DNA from 3 places in the Pseudoalteromonas marina genome. Region 2 is predicted to be linked to each of the others. Evidence: predicted binding sites of a transcription regulator. Region 2 holds the regulator's gene; each other region holds the start of a gene.
The links. The regulator LexA, encoded in region 2, represses DNA repair genes until DNA is damaged. The targets are predictions, from matches to a motif close to TACTGTATNNNNATACAGTA.

Region 1: PMAN_RS04930 (SulA-like leucine-rich domain-containing protein) is a predicted target of LexA. The motif match lies at 4,901-4,920, and genes of this name have one in related genera.
Region 3: ruvC (crossover junction endodeoxyribonuclease RuvC) is a predicted target of LexA. The motif match lies at 6,283-6,302, and genes of this name have one in related genera.

What each region holds. Positions count from the first base shown of each region.
Region 1 covers NZ_AHCB03000005.1:1,027,981-1,036,438, forward strand. The annotation lists gene PMAN_RS04895 (MHYT domain-containing protein) at 1-720, opposite strand, end outside; gene PMAN_RS04900 (M48 family metallopeptidase) at 998-1,684, shown strand; tRNA gene PMAN_RS04905 (tRNA-Tyr) at 2,259-2,343, opposite strand; tRNA gene PMAN_RS04910 (tRNA-Tyr) at 2,393-2,477, opposite strand; gene PMAN_RS04915 (VC2046/SO_2500 family protein) at 2,590-3,117, shown strand; gene PMAN_RS04920 (DUF6172 family protein) at 3,313-3,615, shown strand; gene PMAN_RS04925 (YchJ family protein) at 3,924-4,403, opposite strand; gene PMAN_RS04930 (SulA-like leucine-rich domain-containing protein) at 4,433-4,876, opposite strand; gene PMAN_RS04935 (tetratricopeptide repeat protein) at 5,165-5,620, opposite strand; gene PMAN_RS04940 (NCS2 family permease) at 5,740-7,032, shown strand; gene PMAN_RS04945 (hypothetical protein) at 7,182-7,940, opposite strand; gene cysB (HTH-type transcriptional regulator CysB) at 8,232-8,458, shown strand, end outside.
Region 2 covers NZ_AHCB03000010.1:104,799-113,256, forward strand. The annotation lists gene PMAN_RS14915 (endonuclease) at 1-362, opposite strand, end outside; gene PMAN_RS14920 (membrane protein) at 425-1,123, opposite strand; gene PMAN_RS14925 (hypothetical protein) at 1,370-1,750, shown strand; gene PMAN_RS14930 (PaaI family thioesterase) at 1,752-2,195, opposite strand; gene lexA (transcriptional repressor LexA) at 2,372-2,989, shown strand; gene coxB (cytochrome c oxidase subunit II) at 3,406-4,548, shown strand; gene ctaD (cytochrome c oxidase subunit I) at 4,548-6,140, shown strand; gene PMAN_RS14950 (cytochrome c oxidase assembly protein) at 6,140-6,670, shown strand; gene PMAN_RS14955 (cytochrome c oxidase subunit 3) at 6,706-7,581, shown strand; gene PMAN_RS19235 (DUF2909 domain-containing protein) at 7,481-7,792, opposite strand; gene PMAN_RS14965 (SURF1 family protein) at 7,807-8,458, shown strand, end outside.
Region 3 covers NZ_AHCB03000005.1:1,893,695-1,902,152, reverse strand. The annotation lists gene PMAN_RS08760 (cyanophycinase) at 1-653, shown strand, start outside; gene PMAN_RS08755 (hypothetical protein) at 759-1,007, shown strand; gene PMAN_RS08750 (hypothetical protein) at 1,154-1,738, opposite strand; tRNA gene PMAN_RS08745 (tRNA-Pro) at 2,206-2,282, opposite strand; gene PMAN_RS08740 (arylesterase) at 2,393-3,016, opposite strand; gene PMAN_RS08735 (ABC transporter ATP-binding protein) at 3,017-3,730, shown strand; gene PMAN_RS08730 (ABC transporter permease) at 3,720-6,221, shown strand; gene ruvC (crossover junction endodeoxyribonuclease RuvC) at 6,351-6,875, shown strand; gene ruvA (Holliday junction branch migration protein RuvA) at 6,878-7,495, shown strand; gene ruvB (Holliday junction branch migration DNA helicase RuvB) at 7,503-8,458, shown strand, end outside.

The DNA.
Region 1 (8,458 bases), on a different contig from region 2:
AGCAACAGCAATTGCGACAAATGTAAGACCGGCGGATGCGTTAACATCATCGAATAGCAGTGGCGAAGTTGCAACAAAACGGGTTGCTGCCATGCCCATATAGTGCATTCCTGCAACAGCAAGGCCCAAAATAATTGCGCTTATGGTGCGGCTTTGTAGAGGCGTTAATTTAGGGAAAAATTTATCTAAGTTAAATCGACTATAAAGAGCAATAAAAGAAAGTGCTATTGCGACAAATATTGATAAAACAAACATAAGTGGGTCGTAGCGTAATAAAGGAGCCAACTCCATAGCGGCCATGCCGCTATAATGCATTGTGCCAATGCCTGCGCCTAATAATACAGAACATAAACCAAGTATTTTGAAGCTCGCTTTATTGTTAATTAAAATAGCAATTGCAAATAGGCAAGCAAAAAAAGCAGGAAGAAAAGACAATATAGTTATTGTTGGGTCGTATTTAATATTTGTGCAGAGCGAGAAGGCCAGCATACCGATAAAGTGCATACTCCAAATCCCGGCTGAAAATATAGCAGCGGCAGTAAATTTTGCTAGGCGTTCATAATTATGAAATTTTGTTTCTTTGGCTAAATCAATCAATCGGGTTGTAAAAAAAGAAGCGAATATTGCTATTAAAACAGATATAGATACTAAAAGAGGGTCGTAAACGCCGTTAACTACTAGGCTAGGGTCGTGGTCTGTAATAAAAAATGCAGATAGCATATTGGCTCAAAAATTAGTCTTTAGGTAGCCAGTTTAATATATTCATCATATAAATAAATACTTAATTAACTAGAGCGGTATAAAAAATGAGTTTGTTTCAATTTTTTAACGTATAGTTTTCAAGTTATTATTTTTTATATTTATTTTATGCAAACTGATAGAAAAATATTTTGCTATCATATGAATAACACAGATGATAACCAACATGGGGTTACATCAAATTAGCATATAAATTTTTGTAGTGAATACTTAAAATTAGGTTAATGAGAAAAAAGTAGTGTTTGATTACCAGCTAAAAAAAAGTAAACGAAGAAAAACAGTCGCTATAAAGGTACATGATCAAGGTGTTACTGTATATGCTCCCCATTTTGTTGCCCAAAAACAAATCGATAGTTGGTTACTTGAAAAGCAACCCTGGATTGAAGCACAATTAAAAAAGCAGCTTAATGCAGTCGATACTAAGCAGTATCCCCTTATCCATAATAAAATTAAGATGTTTTCTGAGTGGGTTAAATTAAGTTTTTTAGAAAGTTCATTATCTGATATTCAAGAACACAATAATGTTTTGTTGGTAACACACTCTACTAGAGTAAAAAATCACAACGGTAAATACGAAAGTTTGATTAAACAGTATTTAGAAGAGAAGTTGGCGGCGTATATTGAAATGCGTATTAGCTATTATTGCAAAATAATGAAAGAAGAATTGCCTCAAAAGTTAAGTATTGCGATATATAAACGCCGTTGGGGGAGTTGCAACAGCAGGCGAGAGCTAACTTTTAACTTGCACTTAATCGGGGCTCCTCACGCCGTGATTGATTATGTAATAGTGCATGAACTTGCTCATTTGCAGCATTTAAACCACAGTAAGCACTTTTGGGCTAGAGTAGAGGCATTCTTTCCTGATCATAAAATTGCATCAGATTGGCTAAAAGCAAACGGAACAAGTTTACAGTGGGTGTTTTAAGCTAATTTGAATATAGGAATATAGGAATATAGGAATATAGGAATATAGGAATATAGGAATATAGGAATATAGGAATATAGGAATATAGGAATATAGGAATATAGGAATATAGGAATATAGGAATATAGGAATATAGGAATATAGGAATATAGGAATATAGGAATATAGGAATATAGGAATATAGGAATATAGGAATATAGGAATATAGGAATATAGGAATATAGGAATATAGGAATATAGGAATATAGGAATATAGGAATATAGGAATATAGGAATATAGGAATATAGGAATATAGGAATATAGGAATATAGGAATATAGGAATATAGGAATATAGGAATATAGGAATATAGGAATATAGGAATATAGGAATATAGGAATATAGGAATATAGGAATATAGGAATATAGGAATATAGGAATATAGGAATATAGGAATATAGGAATATAGGAATATAGGAATATAGGAATATAGGAATATAGGAATATAGGAATATAGGAATATAGGAATATAGGAATATAGGAATATAGGAATATAGGAATATAGGAATATAGGAATATAGGAATATAGAAGAAGTGGTGGAGGGAGCTGGATTCGAACCAGCGAAGGCTGAGCCGTCAGATTTACAGTCTGATCCCTTTGGCCGCTCGGGAACCCCTCCACACTATTTTTGTTACATTTGGCCCCACTTAACTTAGCGGTAAGAAAAGTGGTGGAGGGAGCTGGATTCGAACCAGCGAAGGCTGAGCCGTCAGATTTACAGTCTGATCCCTTTGGCCGCTCGGGAACCCCTCCAATGCAACGGCGCTGATAATAGCAAAATGTGCCTTTAAGTAAAGAAAAAAGCTAAAGAAAATTTAAATAAAGCCGATAAATATTCATTACTCATTCCAATCGGCTAAAGTCTATGCAAATCGATGATTTGTTAATCACAGAGCAGCAATTAAGTACTCGGTTAAACCAAAGTGTACATGCAGACCGCCGTGGTGAATTTTCATTGCTGTTGGCAATGCTTTCACAAGATGCTTTAGATTTTAGTCAATTTCATTTACCTAAAACTGAAATTGAAGAAAACACAACTCAAGAAGCGCAGTTAAGAGAGCAATTAGGAGCAGGACCAAAGCAGCCATTAGCACCCAGTGAATTTAATATGCTAATTGGGCAGTTTAATGCACAGCGTTTGTCTTTGGTTGGTGAGAATAAAGGCATGGCCGATATAAAGCTAAATCAGTGTTTAAACCCTGAGCCCTTTTCGATTAGAGATGATGTAAACCACATACCCCTACCCATTATAGATAATTGTGAACTTGCTGTGCGAAGACGTTTACAAAAAGACGAAATAGAAATAGATAATCCAAAAATGGATGTCGCAGGCTTTTATGACGTTCTAACAGACGTAAATCAGCGTGAACCATTACATTTGACGATGGCATAATTTATGATTTCATCAAATAGTGTCTAGTTACACTACCCATCACTGATTAAATTTTACGACTGCACCAAATCCGAATTGACTAAAAATTGATTTAATGTAAAAAAAGCATCCAAAAATTAAATGCAATTGCTATAATGGCTACAAATGGTATGACATGAATGCCGTTATCATTAAACCAAGGTAATTAGGAACGTAATGAAGAAAACATTCACGCTAAATCACGAGAAAATCAAATACCCTCGTATGGTTGATGCTGCAAAGCATGAAGTGAAAAAATATTTGAAAAGAGAGCGCAACAAAACTCTACCAGAAGATGCAGATTACTGGGCATTTGACTGTAAGTTTGGTAAAACGGTTGAAGATGCGCAAGTGGTTCATGTAGCTGAAATCAGCAACTGTATTAGCGATATTGAAAAGCAAGAATTGATGTCTTTTTACTTAGAAATATTGGCAAAACCTGCACAGCGTCAACAGCTAGACCTTGATAACGACGAGTAATATTTGTGCATATCAAATTATTTAAATGGGCCATTGGCCCATTTTTTATGCCTATAGATTACCTTCAAGCTTTTTTCTTTTGAGCTAGTTCAAAGTGTTTTTCATCGTTTTAGGGCTTTAACTGTTAAATTGTTATTAATGCTACCTTTTCCCTCAATATTAACCACTTCATTAATAGAGTTAGTACTAAATCTAAAAGGTTATAAAGGGAGTTGTGTTTAATAAATTTACGAAGCCATGCATTAAATGTGAGTATTTAATTAGCAACGGAGTGAAGTAAATAATGTACTTCACTTAAAAAGAGGGGATTACGCGCTATGGCATTTTTTGTATTTTTTTGCGCTGCCACAAGGGCAATCATCATTCCTGCCAACTTTCATATCAGCGACCGGAAATATAATACCATCGAGATATCGCCACTGGTGTTGCTCTTTTATAAATTGAGAGCGCTCATGTAACACACAATATAGGTTTTGATAAAAATAGGTAGCTTTAAACTCAACGACCCCTTTATTTTCATCGCTGTTTGTTTCAATAACAGATAAGCTTACAAATCGACAACTGGTCGCAAATTCTTTAATTTCATTTACAGGGTTTTCAGCTTGCTTTTCACTTGCATATGTTTGGTATACGTATTTAGCATTTTTTTGTACGTAAGCTGTATACCTAGAGCGCATTAACTGCTCGGGTGTTTCTGCTTGTTTATCACCTAATAGCAGTGGTTCACAGCAATCTTCGTAATTTTTTTGGTTTCCACAAAAGCAAGTGTTGTTATTTAAATAATTCATAATTGTTACATAAGATTTAAAACATCATTTTAGCAAGCTTGCTGTATGTAAGGTATATCAAGTACGTCAGAATTTTTAGTAAAACAGTATAACTTTGTTTTTGTGTTACTTAAGTTAAGCGATAAGTTGCTCAATAACTGATTGTTTAACATATCAGTCCATGTAATGACCGCTGCAAAGTTACCATTATGCAGTGCGCTACGCAGTACATATTCTAAATTTACTAAATGTTTTTGCCTAATGACTAATAGTTTACTTGTGTCTATTGAACATGAATCAAGCAAAGCTTTACTAGGAACATGGTCTGGTGCGATTAATAAAGTCCAAGCATTTAAACTATTATACTGGTGTAGCACCTTTAACAGCTCAAACGTTGCCGATATATCATCTTCAATTTGAATCACGTTAACACAATCAGATAGTTCGTCTTGCTGATAGCTTTTTACTGTTCTTACGGTTATAGGCTGTAACATATCATCTCGCTCACTGGGTTTATATACAGTACATGTATACAGTAGTTTATACAGTGTTATGGCGCAAGTGTTTTTTTGCTATTTTTTTATACAAATTTATATTCTATTTTTAAGGATATGTATTTTAATATTTATGTTGTTGATATTTATCGCTTTTATTTAAATTGGAATGTTAGTGGGTGAGTGTTTTTTATACAGGTTAAAAAGGTTTGCTTACGTTTTTTATAAATTTAAATTATAGCTCTGTACTGTATACAGTACTTTTACGAGCTAAGTTTCGGACTTTTTCTAAGGAGCAGGGGGAATTAAATGGGCATATTGTAATTGATGAATTTGTTCATATAAACTGGCCGCATAACATTGTGCATCCTTAAAACGCTTTGTTTCTATATATTTTCTCAAATCAGCAAGCGCAGCTGTAGCTGGCTCATGACCCTGGCTACTCGATAAGCTAAGCCAAGCGACTCCATGAAATACACTTTGTGGAACACCTTGGCCTTTTACAAAAAATAAGCCTAAATAAAATTGCCCTCGATGATCACCAGACATTGCCGATAAACGCATCCACTTTGCAGCTAAAGCAGGCTGGTTATTTTTTAAATAATATAGCGCCTTATTAAGCGTACTTTGTTGAGAGCTATCATTTTCAGGCGACGAATTAGTATCGCCTGGCTGTGTCACAAAAGACAAAATGTTGTCTAATTGTTGTTCTAAATCATAACCTGTTGGTGTGGTTTTTATCATATGCTGTCATTCGGTATAGTTAACTACTTCAATAGTTTAGTATATCGCAAGGTAAAATGTCCTGAAAAATATACTTTTTATGATAAAATCTCGCTACTTTTTATTGTCTTAAGTTCATTATGTTAGAAGCTTTATTTAAAATTAACGAAAATGGGTCCACGGTTCGTCGAGAATGCATCGCCGGAATGACTACTTTTATCACAATGGTTTACATTGTATTCGTGAACCCTGCGATGTTAGCAGAAGCGGGAATGGATCAAGGTGCTGCTTTTGTTGCTACTTGTATTGCTGCTGCAATAGGTTGTTTTATTATGGGGTTATGGGCCAATTACCCATTAGCTTTAGCACCTGGCATGGGGTTAAACGCCTTTTTTACGTATGGCGTTGTATTAGGTATGGGATACACCTGGGAAGCTGCGTTGGGCGCAGTATTTATGTCGGGTTGTATATTTTTATTATTAAGTTTATTTAAGGTTAGAGAATGGATAATAAATGCCATTCCATTAGTGTTAAAACGGGCTATTGCGACAGGCATTGGCGCGTTTTTAGCCTTAATAGCACTTAAAAATGCAGGTATTATTGTGGCAAGCCCCGCTACATTTGTGCAGCTGGGTGACATAACATCTGCGGGACCGTTACTGGCTATATTTAGCTTTTTTATTATTGCGGCATTGTTATATCGTGATTTTAAAAGTGGAGTGTTGATCAGTATTTTATCGGTTACAGCTATTTCACTTGGTTTAGGTTTAGTTGAATACCAAGGAATTATTGCTGCACCGCCTTCAATTTTACCTACTTTTATGCAGTTGGATTTTGCTGCTGCTTTAGAACTTTCAATGCTTAGTGTTATTTTTGCATTTTTGTTTGTCGATTTGTTTGACACGTCAGGTACTCTTGTAGCCGTAACGCAAAAGGCTGGTCTTGCAGATGAAAAAGGAAACATGCCACGCTTAGGACGTGCACTCAGTGCCGATAGCTCAGCTACCATTGCAGGTGCAATGTTAGGTACCTCAACAACCACATCATATATAGAGTCAGTGGCGGGTGTATCTGTTGGTGGGCGTACAGGTTTAACTGCAGTGGTAGTTGGTTGCTGCTTTTTGCTAATGATGTTCTTTGCACCGTTAGCTAATATGGTACCAGCTTATGCAACAGCGGGCGCAATCTTATATGTTGCTGTACTTATGTTACAAAACCTAAAGTTTGTGGACTGGGACGATATGACTGACGCTATTCCAGTAGCCGTTGTGCTGTTAATGACGCCGCTTACGTTTTCAATTGCGCATGGTATTGCGCTTGGTTTTATTTCATATACGGCGGTTAAGTTGCTTTGTGGTAAACGCAGTGAAATAACAATTAGTGTATGGATATTAACAGTGTTATTTATTGTTAAATTCGCGTTTTTATCATAAATAACAAAGTTTTGTTTTGATATATAACTACCAGCGACGTTATGTGATTTATCCCTGTTGGGGAAGCTAAACTCTCGGTTATAAAATTTAATGCTAAAAAAGCCCATGCACAGTATGGGCTTTTTTTATTATTCAGTGGAAAGCTGCTGTTACCATTTCTTTTTTGGAGCAAACAGCACATCTAAATCGTCTTGTTCTTGCTCGTTTTTCTTTTTTAGGGCGCTTGCGTTAGATGCTTTTAGCTCGACGCTAATTTCCTCTAAGTAACGTTCCACTTCTTGACGTTTAGCATTTACATATTCGTCTGAATAAGGCACTGCACTAAGCGTTGCGTAGGCTTTTTCAAAATATTGTCTAGCAGAGCCAACCATACTCGCAGAACGTGCCGAAATACCGCGTTTAATTTGGCTTTCTATATTTATTTTAAGCTGCAATTTCTCAAGTAGTTTGTCTTCGCCTGTAAATACCTGGCTATTAACACGGCCCTTAGTGTGTTCAGAACGTAGGATCACACGTAATTTTTTAATCCCTTGAATTAGCGCAACAAGCTGTTTGTCGTTACTTGGTAATGCTAATGACTCACTACTGGTTCCTTGCACCGGGTTAGAGAGATGCTGTTTCATTTCTTCTAAACGGCTCTTTAGTGCTTTTGAGGTTGGCGAATGCGTAACCATTGTTTTGAGTGCTTCGGCAATTCGGCTTTGTAGAACCCTAATAACGTTTTCAGATAGCGGAATATTAGCCTGGTTCATTAATGCTTCTTCAGTTTCTTCAATGATCGCCTTTTGTTTTGTGAGTTCTTTTCGGCGCTCATTTTCTTGTTTTTCTTTGTGTTGCTGAACAGCACTTACCCAAAGTGCAATCACAACCAAAGCAACTATAAGGACAATTATAATAGACACGATCATGGTGTAATTCTCGGATTCATAACCTAATTTTTTAATATTACATTAAATATAAGCCATCGGGGTAGTTTTGCGCGAATTAACTTCAAATTAGGTAAATTAACTGTCGTTAAATATAAGGACTATGAGATTAATTCGTCTAATCTTGGCTACCTCAAGTATATTTATTATGCTAGCCTTGAGCACCACTTCGATAAATGCACGCTATAAGCTTAATCAACGCTACCAGTAAAACTGATCTAGCTTTATAGAATTGCCTTTATTTATAATAAATTACAACGTAAAAATGCAACCATGAAATTACAACAACTCAGATACATAGTAGAAGTACAAAATCATAAATTAAATGTTTCAGCAACGGCTGAGAGTTTATTTACCTCACAGCCTGGTATTTCTAAACAAGTACGTATGTTAGAAGATGAGTTAGGTGTTCAAATTTTTGGGCGAAGTGGCAAGCATTTAACGCATGTAACTAGTGCCGGTGAAGATATTATAAATATCTCGCGTGAGATACTTTCAAA
Region 2 (8,458 bases):
TCCATTTTTCGAAATTTTTCGCTGACTTTACGGCAGTTTTTCCGCCCACCATTTTGCCAACATTGTAGTTGATGCCCAAACTCCCATGCCGATACAATATGCTCCCATTCAATACGTAAAGCGCGCTGGTTTACTTTGCCTGAGCGGGTAAATGTATTACGAGGTACATAGCCACAACCCGTTGGATCTGGCACTAGTTTTTTACCTTGTTTTTTAATATCACAACCGCAATACAGGCTTTTTGCATTGTGCGGTAGCGTTTTTATTAAGTGCTTTTTAGCAGTAGAGAAGCGAGTAAAGTCTTTACTTGATACCGAAAAACAGACACAGCAAGCCAGTAAGGCCAAAATCAATCGGGTCATATCCATCACATACGTGAACTACAGGAGCCCCTAGTTTACTGGCTCAACAGGCAAACATAAACTTATTTAAATCTGCGTTTAATCCTTATGTTTTGCAATAGCAGTAAAAAGCCAGTTAAACAAAAAAGCACACTGGTTGCAGCAAAGCTAATTAATAGAGGATTGTTAAAGTTTTCACGTTCATCGTAATCCATAATATGCAGCATCCAAAAAAAATCGAAAATTCGCCACAGTGTGCTGCGCACAGTAATCACTTTGCCCGTATCTGATGACAAATAGAGTGTGGTACTAAATGTATCGTTAAATTGTACTTTCCATACATCTTTTTTATAACCGCTTTCTCTTGGCCCTAAACCTAATAAAGTGGTACTTACTGGTTGAGCATCAATAAGTAAATGCGCGTGTGCATTAGCAATTATTTGCTGTTTATTGGGGGCTTTAAATGGTTGCCCAGTAATGCCATTAAAACTTTGAGGGTTGCCTTCACTGGTTACAGTTATAAGTGGGGTAGATAAAAAATGCGCAAAGGTTATCTTAGTCGGATTAGTTACTTGTGAAACAATATTATCAATTGATGCGACGTAATCGCTGCTTTTAAAGGGGTTAGCCAGGGTGCGTGTTGCTAAGTGTTTACCATGTACTTTTTCAAGCGGAATAGCGCTCATAACCAAACCGCCAAGCAACCAAGCTAGTATTTGTATTCCTAATAAATAGCCCAACCATTTATGAAGTTTACGTGCTGGTTTAAAAATTTTTTTCATGTGTGTTTATCTTATTATTTTTACAAGACATTTTACGCGATGGTTGAGCAAGGTGAGTGCGACAAAATGTCGCACTAGTGCATTAAAATAGCGTTTCAGCACAATAGCGCCAATTGTAAGTAGCAATCGCACTCTAAAATAAGAGTATTACCATATAAAACGTCTATTTATAGGGTGTTGATTTGGTATAAAGGTAAAACTGCGTTAAAGTTTGCATGGTAACCATTAGAGGATAAATACGAGACAATGTCGGAAATTCAATTTTTAAATGTAGATCTAGAGCTTGAGTCAAAACAAGATATTAGTGTGCTGGTGGCCGACCTAAAAAAAGTCGCAACGATTTTACATTATGACAAAGACGAATACCGTCAATTAGCACGTATTGAGGTAGCTGGCGATGTAAAATCACCAGACAAAGCAATAAACCATATATGTGAGCTTATTGAGTCATGTTCACGCAATGCATTAAAGCAATGGTTGAGCTGCTCACGTAGAACGTTTGATATAGGGTTTGAGTCAGGCACGTCGCCAAAGTGTTTTAATCAAGCTTTACATGCAGATACACTACTGCGTATATCTGCTATTGGCGCGGGTATGGAAATAACAATTTACCCTCTCGAAAAATAACTTACGCCTTTCGCTCAACAACGGCTGCGGTCATTTTTGATACGCAGCACAGCTCGTTGCGGCTGTTTGTGATTTTTATTTCCCAAACAGAGCTTCGTTTTCCAATATGAAATGCGCGTGCTGTTGCCGTTAATGTACCATTGCGAGAAGCCTTTAAATGGCTTGCACTTATTTCTTGCCCAACACAGTAAAACTTTGTGAAATCAACCACAAAATTAGCAGCATAGCTCGCTACGGTTTCGGCGAGTACAACGTTTGCGCCGCCATGAACCATGCCAATAGGGTTATGGTGTGCAGGGATTGCAGGCATAGTTGCTACTAAGTAATCGTCGCCTATCTCTGTTATTTCGATTCCCATGGTTTTCATTAGCGTCCCTTGGCCATTAATGCCTTCGTCCAATTGTTTACACAATGCTAATGTAATGGGTTGATACCAAATACTCATATAGATTTCCTTAAATTTATTGTAGCAAGTTACTATTTTTATAGGCTATTTTAGAAAGCCTCTAAAATGTACACGTAAGGAAGTAATTTAGCTATTTGAACGGATAATTTAAATTTGCGATTTTTATTTAACTGTATATACTCACAGTTAAATGTACTGTATGGAAAACCAGTTGTATGCGCCCATTAACTAAACGCCAAGCTCAAATACTCGAATTAATTAAAGTGTTTATTAAAGACACTGGTATGCCGCCTACACGTGCCGAAATAGCACAAACGTTAGGGTTTAAAAGTGCAAATGCCGCTGAGGAACATTTAAAAGCCCTTGCCAAAAAAGGGGTGATTAAAATGAAACCTGGCGCAAGCCGTGGAATTCAACTTGTTGAAGAAGAGGAGCCAGAACAATTAGGTTTACCGCTTATTGGCCGAGTTGCGGCAGGTTCCCCTATTTTGGCGCAAGAACATGTTGAAAGCCACTGTAAAATTGACCCATTAATGTTTAAACCAGCTGCCGACTTTTTACTGCGCGTAAACGGTATGAGTATGAAAGATATAGGCATTATGGATGGCGATTTACTTGCTGTGCATAAAACACAAGTGGCTGAAAATGGTCAAGTTGTGGTTGCCCGTGTTGATGACGATGTAACCGTAAAACGCATTGAAAAAGCGGGTCGTCAGGTGTTGCTTCATGCCGAAAATGACGAGTTTGCACCAATTAAGGTCGATCTTGAAACTGAGTCGTTCAACATTGAAGGCTTGGCAGTGGGTGTAATTCGTAACGCGGACTGGATGTAGTTCTTTCTTATTTTATAAAAAGCGCACTTTTTTGGTGCGCTTTTTTTATTTTTAAAATTTTGTTTGTTTTTTATTCACACTCTTTCATTTCATCCTTAGCCCTTACCACCTCTCGATTTGAGCCATTTTCTTCTACGTTCAACTAAGCCAACTCTCTACTTTTTATATATTTATTGTTTGTTTTTAATACAAAAAACTTGCATGGTGGTTAAATATTAACTAATTGTTAATAAGCTGACGCTGGCAATACTCATCGCTTTTAAGTTTTGAGCACACACAATTAACTTTTGCTAGCGCAGTGAATGCCAATTTTTATAAATAAAACGGCATTAATAAAAAAATAAAAATAACGAATTGGCGTTTAAGCCGTATGCCTCTTCGCTTTGCACTAGCAACAGCATCAAAGGAGTCGTCACATGGGTAAACTTAGTTGTACCTTGTGGCTTATATTGTGTGTTTTTCCGCAGTTAGCCTTGGCAAATAGCCAATTTAATATGCGTAAAGGCGTTACAGATATAAGTGAAAATGTTTACGAATTACACATGACCATATTTTTTATATGTTGTGTGATTGGGATAATAGTGTTTGCCATTATGCTTTGGGCACTCATTCATCATCGCAAATCTAAAGGAGCGGTTCCCGCTCAATTCCACGAAAGCACCAAAGTAGAAATTCTTTGGACCGCCATTCCATTTGTTATTTTAATTGCTATGGCAGTGCCAGCTACAAAAACGTTAATAGCGATGGAAGATGCCAGTAAAGCCGACTTAACAATTAAAGTTACAGGTTCACAGTGGAAATGGCATTATGAATACATGGGAGAAGATGTAGAGTTTTACTCAATGCTTGCAACTCCTCAGGATGAAATAACTAATTTAGCTGATAAAAACCCAAATTATCTACTTGAGGTAGACAAACCCCTCGTACTGCCAATTAATCAAAAAATTCGTTTTTTAATGACCTCAGATGATGTTATCCACTCTTGGTGGGTACCAGACTTTGCCGTTAAAAAAGACGCCAATCCAGGCTTTATTAACGAAACATGGACCAACATAAACGAAGAAGGTATTTACCGAGGTCAGTGTGCTGAGCTGTGCGGTAAAGATCACGGGTTTATGCCCGTTGTGGTAGAGGCCAAATCTGAGGCTGACTTTAAAGTATGGTTGGCCGATGCTAAAAAAGCTAAGCAACAAGCAGCTTTAGCTGATGCCGCTTTACTTGATCAAACATTACCTAAAGAAGAGCTAATGGAGCTGGGTGCTCAAGTATACATGGCAAGTTGTGCAGCATGTCATCAACCTACGGGGTTAGGGCTACCGGGCGTATTTCCGGCTCTAAAAGGCAGCCCAATTGTACTTGGCGATATCAAAGGTCATATAGACATACTTATTCATGGGAGCCCAGGTACGGCAATGCAATCATTTGCCAAGCAGTTATCTATAAAACAATTGGCTGCGGTTATTACTTACAAGCGAAATGCATGGGGTAACGATACCGGTGATGTTATTCAGCCTAGTGAGATTCAAGCAGCACTTGATGCCGACGTGGAGGCTAACTAATGAGTAGCATAGCAGAACAACCAAACGCCAATGAAGCGCATCATGCTCATCATCCAGCTAAAGGCTTCAAGCGCTGGCTTTATACAACAAATCATAAAGATATTGGCAGTTTATATTTAATATTTTCGTTGACCATGTTTTTAATTGGTGGCGCCATGGCTATGGTGATCAGGGCCGAATTATTTCAGCCAGGGTTGCAGTTGGTCGATCCCCACTTTTTTAATCAAATGACTACAGTTCACGGTTTAATAATGGTGTTTGGCGCCGTTATGCCTGCCTTTACGGGATTAGCCAATTGGATGATACCGTTAATGATAGGTGCGCCAGATATGGCATTACCTAGAATGAATAACTGGAGCTTTTGGATTTTACCTTTCGCATTCTTAATTTTGCTTGCTTCTTTATTTATGCCTGGAGGAGGTCCTGCTTTTGGCTGGACCTTCTATGCTCCGCTTTCAACCACATACAGTAACGACAATACTGCCTTGTTTGTATTTGCGGTGCACATTATGGGTATTAGCTCAATTATGGGTGCTATTAATGTGGTTGTGACTATAGTTAATTTGCGTGCACCTGGCATGACGTGGATGAAACTCCCCCTGTTTGTATGGACATGGCTAATAACGGCATTTTTACTCATTGCTGTTATGCCCGTTTTGGCAGGGGCGGTGACCATGGTTTTAACCGATAAATATTTTGCGACTAGCTTTTTTGATGCAGCCGGCGGTGGCGATCCGGTGATGTTCCAGCATATATTTTGGTTTTTTGGTCACCCCGAAGTTTACATCATGATTTTGCCAGCGTTTGGTATCATTTCAACCATAGTGCCTACTTTTTCGCGCAAAAAGCTATTTGGCTATGCATCTATGGTTTATGCAACGTCATCTATAGCATTGTTAAGCTTTATTGTGTGGGCGCATCACATGTTTACCACCGGTATGCCGGTAGCTGCAGAGCTATTTTTTATGTACTCCACAATGCTGATATCGGTACCTACTGGCGTGAAAGTATTTAATTGGGTAGCCACCATGTGGCGCGGTTCTATTAGCTTTGAAGTCCCTATGATGTTCAGTATTGCTTTTATAGTACTGTTCACATTAGGTGGTTTTTCAGGGTTGATGCTTGCTATTACTCCCGCTGATTTTCAATACCACGACACTTATTTTGTAGTGGCTCATTTTCATTATGTGTTAGTGACAGGGGCGGTATTTTCAATCATGGCCGGTGCTTATTACTGGCTGCCAAAATGGACTGGCAATATGTTTAATATCACGCTGGCTAAGTGGCATTTTTGGTTGTCGTTAGTCAGTGTAAATGTGCTGTTTTTTCCAATGCATTTTGTGGGTTTGGCTGGTATGCCTCGTCGTATTCCTGATTATGCACTGCAATTTGCAGACTTCAACGCAATTATAAGTATTGGTGGTTTTGCATTTGGTTTATCTCAGCTGTTGTTTGTAGTGGTTGTTTTTAAATGTGCAAGAGGCGGCGAAAAAGTCCCTGCAAAAGTGTGGGATGGCGCTGAAGGGTTAGAGTGGGAAGTTGAATCCCCTGCGCCTTACCATACCTTTTCAACACCACCGGAAATTAAATAATGACCCACGCACCGCTCCTTAAACGCTTGATTATTATCAGCATAGGTATGTTTGCGTTTGCGTTTGCCTTAGTGCCGTTATACGACGTGTTTTGTGACTTAACCGGGCTAAATGGTAAGCCATCGTTAGAGCAAGCGCAGCAAAGTAGCGTGATTGAGCAAACAAGGGACGTTAGCGTGAGTTTTACAACTCATGCACAAAGCGGTGCACCTTTTGAGGTGAAATCAAAAGAGTACAGTGTGGTTGTGAAACCCGGAGAAATGCGAGAAGTCGTTTTTAGCGCAAAAAATAGTAGTGAACTCGATAAAGTTATGCAGGCAGTACCGTCTGTTTCACCAGGCAAAGCGGCAAAATATTTACATAAAATGGCCTGCTTTTGCTTTGATCAACAACCCCTAAAAGCGGGGGAAGAGCTCGAATTTAAATTGCTTTTTTATGTTGATACAGCGCTTCCAAGTGATGTTGAAGAGCTAACTTTGTCTTACACCGTATTTGATATTAGTGAGCAACTAGTTGCCAGTAATAACTAGCAACAAACACTAGTGCGAAACTAGGAGCAAGTAAAATGAATCAAGAACATGAGCATTATTACGTACCAGAGCAAAGCCCGTGGCCCATTGTAGGAGCGGTTGCGTTGTTTTTTATCGCCGTAGGCGCAGGCTTAACAGTTATGGAAGTTGGCAAGGAAGGGGGGAACGGTGTTTATTTACTTTATGCCGGTATAGCCGTTCTTTTATATATGTTATTTGGCTGGTTTAAAAATGTTATTCACGAGTCAGGCCAAGGGTTGTACTCAGCACAAATGGATCGTTCTTTTCGACAAGGCATGAGCTGGTTCATTTTTTCTGAGGTTATGTTTTTTATGGCCTTTTTTGGTGCGTTATTTTATGCACGTATGATTTCGGTGCCCTGGTTGGGGGGCGCGGGTAACAATGCTATGACTAATGAAGTGTTGTGGCCTACCTTTGAAGCTATGTGGCCTTTGGTTGTTACACCTTCCGGTGACACAACCCAAGCTATGGGGTGGCAAGGCCTACCATTGATCAATACGTTAATTTTAATCGCTTCATCGGTCACGTTACATTTTGCTCATGTTGCAATGGAAAACAACAAACGTAAACCACTGAAAGTGTTTTTAGGACTTACGGTGTTATTAGGCGTGTGCTTTTTAGCATTGCAAGTAGAGGAATACGTTCATGCATACAATGACTTAAATTTAACATTAGATGCCGGTGTGTACGGTAATACATTCTTTTTGCTTACAGGCTTTCATGGCATGCATGTCACACTCGGAGCCATACTTTTATTTGTCATTTTAATACGAATATTAAAAGGTCATTTTACCAAAGAAAAGCACTTTGCGTTTCAAGCTGCTGCTTGGTATTGGCATTTTGTTGATGTGGTATGGCTGTGTTTATTTGTGTTTGTATATGTGCTGTAACGTTTATGGGCGAGCTATTTGCCTTTATATAACCGAGCTTAACTGCTGCGATTGCAACCACTAATACAACAACCGAAAACAACACTCGGCGCCCTAAAAAGTGAGACATAGGTCGCCCGTTTGTTTTCCCAGACACCATAATAAATAGCGCTCTAAATAAGTTAAAAAGTATAAACATTAGTAACAGTACAATAATAATTTTAATAATCACTGAGTTGACCCTTTATGCAAGTAGTTTTAAGGCACAAACAAAAGCTTAGTTCAATAATCACAATTTGTATGGTTGTGGTTGTCGTACTGGTATGTGTGCGCCTAGGTTTTTGGCAATTAGAACGAGGTGAAAAAAAACAGCAACAGCTCACTGCTATTGCTCAAATACAAACTCATGGTGTTATGAGTTGGTCGCAGTTGCTAAATTTACCAAAGCAGTGGAATAAAACCGGTGTACTAGTCGAGCTTAAAGGGACACTTTTAAGCGAACATTACTGGTTGTTAGATAATCAAGTATATAACGGACAAGTGGGTTACGACCTACTCGTCCTGTTAAAACCAAATAATGATATGCGTGCAGTATTGGTTAATTTAGGTTGGGTGAGAGCTCCGCTATCACGGGATATTTTACCTGCGGTAGTTATGCCCCAAGGTGAGTTTACGGTCAAAGCACAAATTAAAGAGAATAACCTCAGTAGTTTTACCCTAGAAGATAAGACCTCGAGTGGTGATTTGCCCAAACGCATTCAATCAATCGACTTAAGCTTTATACAATCACACACTAATTTCCCATTGGTTAACTTTATGGCTTACCGCCAAGGTGAGGGTGATGAAATTGCGATACCGCATTACGCAGCGGTTGTAATGAGCCCACAAAAACATAACG
Region 3 (8,458 bases), on a different contig from region 2:
AAGGCGCACAAGCCATTGATGCCCCAAGTGAACGCTCAAACAGCGATAGTTTAACTTACAACCGCTTTGGGGGTTTAGGCACATTTAGTTACGGTGTACTCGATACACACTTTAGCGAGCGAAACCGTACATTAAGACTAGGCACTTTGCTCGACGACTTAAGCGCAAACCAAGATCAGCCGACATTCGGTTTTGGTGTAGACGAAACCACAGCCTTAGTGGTGATTAAATCTGAAGCTGGCAATTTAATGACCGTAATTGGTAAAAATGGTGTGGTGATGGTTAAATCAACAGAGCAAGCTCAGGCTGAAACTAAAACTAAAACCTACAGTTACTCTTACTGGCCTGTGGGCAGTGTGATTGATATTAAAAATAACGATTTTACCTTAAGTCAGCGCAGTATTAGCCAAGCATTGCCAGCAATTAAAATACCGCCTTTACCGGTTCAGCGTTTTGGGAGCATATTAACGGATGCAAAATTACGGTCTCTTACCCAAGCCATGTGCCTTGCCCAAGAGCAAAGCGCAGTTGCTCAGCAAGATGAATTTTTAATTAGCTTGAATGCTAATGCTGATACACGCTACAACCGAATAAGCACCAAACAGTTTGGCTGCGCTGTGAGTAATTTATCGCTGGTGGTCGAATCGTTTTAAGTTTAAGGCGTAAATATTTGGATTTTAAGTACCAGCTCTATAAAATAACCGTTATAACGTATAACCACTTTGCTCAAAGCAAAGAGAGATAGAAAGAGTTTTAACATGAATAACGAAAGTGATGTAATCGACAACTTAGCAGACTTAGAAGCTTTTTTACTCGAAATAGAAAGCGGTGGCTATGGATTAAAAGGGGTATCTGGCGTTGGTATGGCGACTAAAAACTCAGATGGTACCCGTTTTATTGCCGTATTTGATGATAAACAGCAACTACTATTGGCCCGCGGTATCACCGAAGATGTATTTACTAATGGGCAAGATATGGTTCGTAACGGTGTAAAGCCCAAACACTAATTACATATAAATCAATAAGCGCTGTATAGCGCTTTTTTTTGCAAAATTTAAAATGAGTTGAAACATCAAGCAAGGCTAAAAAATATAAAAATTAAGAAACCGACTTAGACGAAATAAATATAGACATTTACTGCATAACTTACATATCAACGTATTTCGTTAACTAATTTACCATTTTCATAAAGTGCCGAGTATTGGCGTTTATGCTCTTCAAATAGATAGGTTCTTAACTGCTCTTTTCCGCTATTAATACGCGTAATTTTTGCAGCCATTCCTGACTTATTTTGCCTAATGGGCTCTATATCAATTGAAATATACTCTTCGTTTGGTAGTGTAAACTGCACATTTTTCATACTACCTAAGCGACTGTTATCTTTCAGAGGTTTTAAAAATATGCCAGTGCTAGATATAGACTCAATATAAAAACCCTCGCTCTTTATATTGAGTTGGCTCCAACGCCAACTACGCTGTGTGCCTTTAGTATCAATGACTTCAGGCGCACTTAATACAGGGTTAATAACCCCAGAGGGATCTATTTTTAAATCAAGCGGAAACCATAATTGATAGTGCGCAACTTTTGCTAATAGCGTTAAGCTTGCGTTGCTCAATAGGTGCGCAATGCTTGCGGGTACACTACTTTGTAAAGTAAGCTTGTGATTTGGTTTTACTTCCTGATCTTCTGGCTTAAATAAGTCAGAGATAAAGTTTAATTCTTCAGCTGAAAAGTCCATGTTCAACACCGTAAAAATAAAACCTTATCATATGTTAATTAAATAAAATGCTCAATAAGTGTGCAGATTTATTTGTTTTCTTTACTATAATGAAAAGTTTTGTTGGGATTTTCTGTAAATTAAACGTGTATCGTTAGCCGCGCTTGTTATATTTCATCCAGATTATGCTTAAGCAAATAACAATATGCTTAAAGTATATTTAGCGCCTTCATGTGCTTTTAAAAACTAAAAAGGGTTTTGTTACTTTGTCATTTTATTAAGTTAGTAATTAGCACCTGGTGAAATGTCGACACGTAAGGATGATTTTAAGATATTGCTGCATACTAAGTAGGGACCAATTGATAGACACTGTTTTCTAGGCGTAATGAACAGCAATAGAACTACTGGTTTAAGTAATCTCTAAGTAAATTTATTTTTCGGGTTAATACTTTTTTGAAGGTTAATTATAGAAACAGGAGGGAGTTAATTGGTCGGTATGGAGAGATTCGAACTCTCGACCCCTGCCACCCCATGACAGTGCGCTACCAGGCTGCGCTACATACCGACGTTGAGTGCAATAGTACGTGTATTTTTTTAAAAATCAATAAGCGATTGTTTGTTTGGGTGTTTATTAGGCAAGTGAGCTAAAAAGCCCACTTAAGTTAGGTTATTTTTTTAGTCTTTATTCAACCAAGTTTTGATCGAGTCGTACATCTCATCACGTATCAACGGCTGTGCTTTTTTGTTAGGGTGTAACCCATCGTTTTGCATTAGCTCTGGTTTATCAGCGATATTGAGCATAAAAAAGTTTAATAAGTGCGTATTAGTTTCTTCGCTAATTTGGCTAAAGCTATCAGTAAACATTTTGCTGTAGCGAGGGCCGTAGTTAGGTGGAATGTAAATTTCCATCAGCGCGGTCATAGCATTAGCTGCTTGGCTTTTTTGTATCAGCGAGGTCAAATTAGCTTGCATTTTTTTTACCGGAAATCCGCGAAGACCGTCATTTGCACCAAGCTCTATAAGCACGTGTGTTGGTTGGTATTGGGTAAGTAATGCATCAAGACGGCGTAGTGCGCCGCCAGACGTTTCGCCACTAATGCTGGCGTTTACAAGTGCAATGTCGGCTTGCTCGTCATTGTACTTATCTTGTAACAATTTTACCCAGCCTTGCTCTTGTTGTAGGCCATAGGCTGCGCTTAAACTGTCACCAAGTATTAAAATCGTGTTGTCGGCTGCTGCACTCAGCGGTTTGATAACTAAAAATAAAATGAATACTAAACGAAGGATTGAATGAGTCATATGTCAGCGCTTTCTCAATTAAATATAATTCAAGTTAATGGTTTGTCTAAAATAGTAACTACCTTTGAAGGTGAGTTGCCCATCCTCAGCGACATCAGCTTTAATGTCAAGCACGGTGAGTCTGTTGCTATTGTTGGCACGTCGGGATCAGGTAAGTCTACTTTGTTGAGTTTATTAGCAGGCTTGGATACAGCGACTAATGGCGAAATATTTTTAGACGGTGAGCCGCTTCATGATTTAGACGAAGAAGCGCGTGCAGCACTTCGTGCCGCTAAAATTGGTTTTGTTTTTCAGTCTTTCATGTTGGTGCAAAGCTTAACCGCTCTCGAAAATGTAATGTTGCCTGCAGAACTAGCGGGAAAAAGTGATGCTAAGGAGCAGGCACTTGCTTTGCTTGAAAAAGTAGGCCTAAGCCACCGAACAGATCATTACCCATCTCAGCTTTCGGGTGGTGAGCAACAGCGTGTTGCTATTGCCCGTGCTTTTATTGGTACACCCAAAATTTTATTTGCCGATGAGCCTTCAGCTAACTTAGATAGTAAGAACGGCAAAATGATTGAGTCGCTGCTGTTCGACTTAAATTCTCAACATGGTACAACGCTTATTTTAGTGACGCACGATGAAGGACTCGCTCAAAAATGTGAGCATATTATTCAGATAGAAGCGGGCTTACTTGTAAAAAGTGAAGCAGAGGACGTTGCAAATGTGGGCTAAATTAGCGCTTAAATTATTTGCGCGAGAATTTCGCAGAGGTGAGCTAACGGTAATTAGTGCAGCTATTGCTTTAGCGGTATTAACTGTACTTACCTTGTCTATGGTGACAGATCGAATAGCACAAAGCATTGCACAAAAAAGCAGTGCGTTTATTGCTGCTGACCGAGTATTGGCAAGCAGCCATGCCATTGACACCGCTTTTATTGAGCGAGCTAAAAGTCAAAACTTACAAACCGCGCAAATGGTGTACTTCGACACCATGTTATTTGCTAATGACGAAATGCAATTTAGCTCGGTGAAAGCAGCATCAGACGCATACCCGTTAAAAGGGCAGCTAAAAGTAAAAAACACATTAATGGGTGAAACGGTTATTGCAAACGGCGGCCCAAACCCAGGTAATGTATGGCTCAGTGAGTCTGTTTTTTACTCGCTAAACATTGATATTGGCTCGCAAGTTGAGCTAGGTGCTGCGTTATTTAATGTTGAAAAAGTGATCGTTGAGGAGCCTGATGCGCCATTCAATGTATTTTCAAGTAGCCGTCGTGTATTAATAAATATTGCAGATGTACCAAAAACAGAGGTTGTTCAGCCTGGGAGCCGTGTTTTTTACCGTCAGCTCTATGCAGGTAGTGAAGACGACATAAACAGCTTTTATGACTGGCTAAAACCACAAATGAAAGAAAACCAACAATGGTACGGTGTTAAAGATCGTCAATCACCAATTTCAAACAGTTTAAATCGAGCAGAGAGTTTTTTATTGTTAGCGGGTTTACTAGGTATTATTTTGGCTGCAGTAGCGATTGCTGTATCAGCCAAACGATACTGCGAGCGCCAATATGACCCTGTTGCGATGATGAAAACATTGGGCGGCAGTCGCTCAATGATCCGTAAAATTTACATGCTTCACTTATTGCTTGTATGTGCAATGGCTGTGAGTATAGGTTTATTGATTGGTTACGGCTTGCAAGAAATAGCCACCGGATACCTTTCAAAAAGTATGGGAAGCGAATTGCCCATGGGTGGATTTAAGCCTTGGCTTGTAGCAATTAGTACGGGTGTAATTTGCGCCGTTATGTTTTCTATTAAACCGTTATTTGATTTGTTCGATATTCCGCCGCTTAGGGTACTGCGTCGTAATTTAGGTGACAAACTAGCGGTGAGCCGCGTGCACTTGGGTATGAGTGCATTGACCGTGTTTTTGTTAATGTGGTTATTTAGTAACAATATAAAAATAACGCTAATATTATTTATAACCACACTAACTTTAATTGGAGTGTTGTTTTTAATATCTAAACTTATATTTGGTGGTGGCCGAAAACTGGGTTTAAAACCAGGTAATAGTTGGTCATTGGCTATTGCGTCGATTCAAAAGCGTGCCAATGTAAATGCAGTTCAACTTATTAGTTTTTCGCTCGCCATTAAGCTGCTTTTGTTTTTAGTTGTGCTTAAAAATGACATGATAGCTGATTGGCAGTCGCAATTACCAAGCGATGCGCCCAATGCATTTTTAGTTAATATTACTCAAAACGACCTTGAACCAATCAATAACTACCTTGCTGAGAAAGATATTTTAGTGTCTGACTTCTACCCAACGATTCGAGGGCGCGTTAACGCGGTAAACGGTGAGTTGGTTGCACGGGAAGTATCTCTCCAAGACAATGAGAAAAAAGACGAAGAAGCGCGTTCGGGTATTGGCCGTGAGCTAAACTTAACGTGGCTTAAAGATGTACCGGCTCAAAACGAGATAATTCAAGGCGAGTGGTTTGGTGAAAACGCAGTGGCCGAGGCATCAGTTGAAGAGTCGATGTTAGAGCGCCTTGACGTTGAAATTGGCGATACACTTACCTTTTTAATTGGCGCGCAGTCGTTCGATGCTAAAATTACCAGCGTTCGTACAGTTAACTGGGCAACGCTTAAACCCAACTTCTTTATTATACTCAGCCCTGATGTACTTAAAGACTTTCCGGCGACTTATATTTCGTCTGTTAGGATAGAACCTGAGCAAAAGCGCGACTTTAGCCAACTGTTGCGCACCTATCCAACCATTACTGCAATCGATGTAGACAACTTTGTAAAGCAAATACAAACCACAATATCGCAAGTCTCACTCGCCATTGGTTTTGTACTTGCCATTGTTGTTTTGTGCGGTGCATTAGTACTCATTTCGCAAGTGCAAGCGAGCTTAGGTGAACGCATGCAAGAAATTGTAATTCTTAGAACATTAGGTGCTAAAAGCCGTTTAATTAAAAATGCGACCTTGTACGAATTTTTATTATTGGGTGGGTTAGCCGGTTTAGTTGCTGCATTTTTTAGCGACTTAGCGCTTTTGATTGTGCAGCAACAAATGTTTGAACTTACGGGCAAGCTTCATCCACATATATGGATTATAGGCCCGCTTGCTGGTGGTTTATTTGTAGCCGGGTTGGGTTATTTAATGATTGCCCGTACCCTTAAACAAAACACCCAAGGGTTAGTTCGCGCTTTAGGGTAAACTAACTATTATTGCGTTTAAAATGCTCGCTACTTATGCGAGCATTTTTGTTTTTGCTTGGTACTGGTATTTTATACAGTGCTCTGGCATTATTAGCCTAATTTACAATAAAAACAACGAGAATGTGATTTGGCCATTATTTTAGGGATCGACCCAGGATCGCGTTTGACTGGTTACGGTGTAGTTGCTCACCAAGGTGCTAAATTTACTTATTTAGGCAGTGGTTGTATAAAATTAGCCGATCATCCTTTTCCGGTACGCCTTAAAATGATTTATCAGGGCATCACTCAACTTGTTGAGCAGTTTTCGCCTGAAACGTTTGCTATAGAAAAAGTATTTATGGCTCATAATCCCGATTCTGCATTAAAACTTGGCCAAGCGCGTGGTGCTGCCATTGTGGGTGCTGCAATGGCTGATTTGCCAGTGTTTGAGTATTCGGCAAGGCAAATTAAACAAGCTGTAGTAGGCAACGGTGGTGCAGACAAAAGCCAAGTCCAGCATATGGTAAAAAATATTCTAAAATTACCAGGTACGCCTCAAGCCGATGCAGCAGATGCATTAGCAATAGCAATTTGCCATGCTCATTCAGAACAAAATTTAATTAAACTAGCGGGCAGCGCAAGCAAAACCGTTAGAGGACGCTTAAGGAAATAACAATGATAGGCCGCTTAAATGGTATTTTAGTTGAAAAACAACCCCCCGAAATTTTACTTGAAGTAAGCGGCGTGGGTTATGAAGTACAGATGCCAATGACCTGTTTTTACGACTTACCAAAAGTGGGTGAAAACACGATTGTTTATACTCATTTTGTAGTGCGTGAAGATGCGCAGTTACTGTTTGGTTTTAATAATAAAACAGAGCGCGCATTATTTAGAGAGCTTTTAAAAGCTAATGGGGTAGGGCCAAAACTCGGGCTCGCTATTTTATCGGGAATGTCGGCGCAACAGTTTGTTAGCTGTGTAAATAATGAAGATGCTACATCGCTGGTTAAATTACCGGGTGTGGGTAAAAAAACAGCTGAACGTTTAGTGCTTGAGATGAAAGACCGTCTAAAAGATTGGGGTAATGATTTATTTACACCATTTAGCGATAGCGCAGTGATAGAGCCTCACAGCGATGCATTAGTGGCTAATAATGCAGCGGATGATGCCGTTTCTGCACTTGTTGCATTAGGGTATAAATTGCCACAGGCACAAAAAGCAGTAAAATCGGTGAGTAAACCGGATATGTCTACTGAGGTTCTTATAAAAGAATCTTTAAAATCGATGTTGTGAGTAACCCATGATTGAAGCGGATCGCTTAATTGACGCGACTGAAAAAACAAATGAAGACTCGATTGACCGAGCAATTAGGCCAAAACTGTTGGCTGATTACCGAGGTCAACCGCATGTTAAGCAGCAAATGGAAATATTTATAGAAGCTGCACGCAGCCGCGATGAAGCGCTTGATCATTTATTAATATTTGGTCCGCCAGGTTTAGGAAAAACCACATTGGCGAATATTGTAGCAAACGAATTAAACGTAAATATTAAAACCACCTCAGGACCTGTACTTGAAAAAGCAGGCGATTTAGCGGCACTTCTTACAAATCTTGAAGAAGGTGATGTACTGTTTATTGACGAGATCCACAGGTTAAGCCCACAGGTTGAAGAAATACTTTACCCTGCAATGGAAGACTATCAGCTTGACATAATGATAGGTGAAGGCCCTGCTGCACGTTCTATCAAACTGGATTTGCCGCCATTTACGTTAATAGGCGCTACAACGCGTGCAGGCTCACTCACATCGCCACTACGTGACCGTTTTGGCATAGTGCAGCGTTTGGAGTTTTATTCAGTAGAGGATTTATCGCATATAGTGGGCCGGTCAGCTCATTATCTGGAGCTAGAAATGTGCGACGATGGCGCTAGTGAAATAGCTAAACGGTCACGGGGTACGCCGCGTATTGCTAACCGTTTATTGCGCCGTGTGCGAGATTATACTCAGGTTAAATCTGACGGAACTGTAAATGCAGACGTTGCCCAGCAAGCACTCGACATGATTGATGTAGATAAAAGCGGTTTTGATTATATGGATCGTAAATACTTACTAGCCATCATTGAAAAATTTATGGGTGGTCCCGTAGGGCTCGATAATTTAGCCGCTGCCATTGGTGAAGAGCGTGAAACAATAGAAGATGTTATTGAACCGTTTTTAATTCAACAAGGGTTTATTCAGCGCACACCGCGCGGACGTAT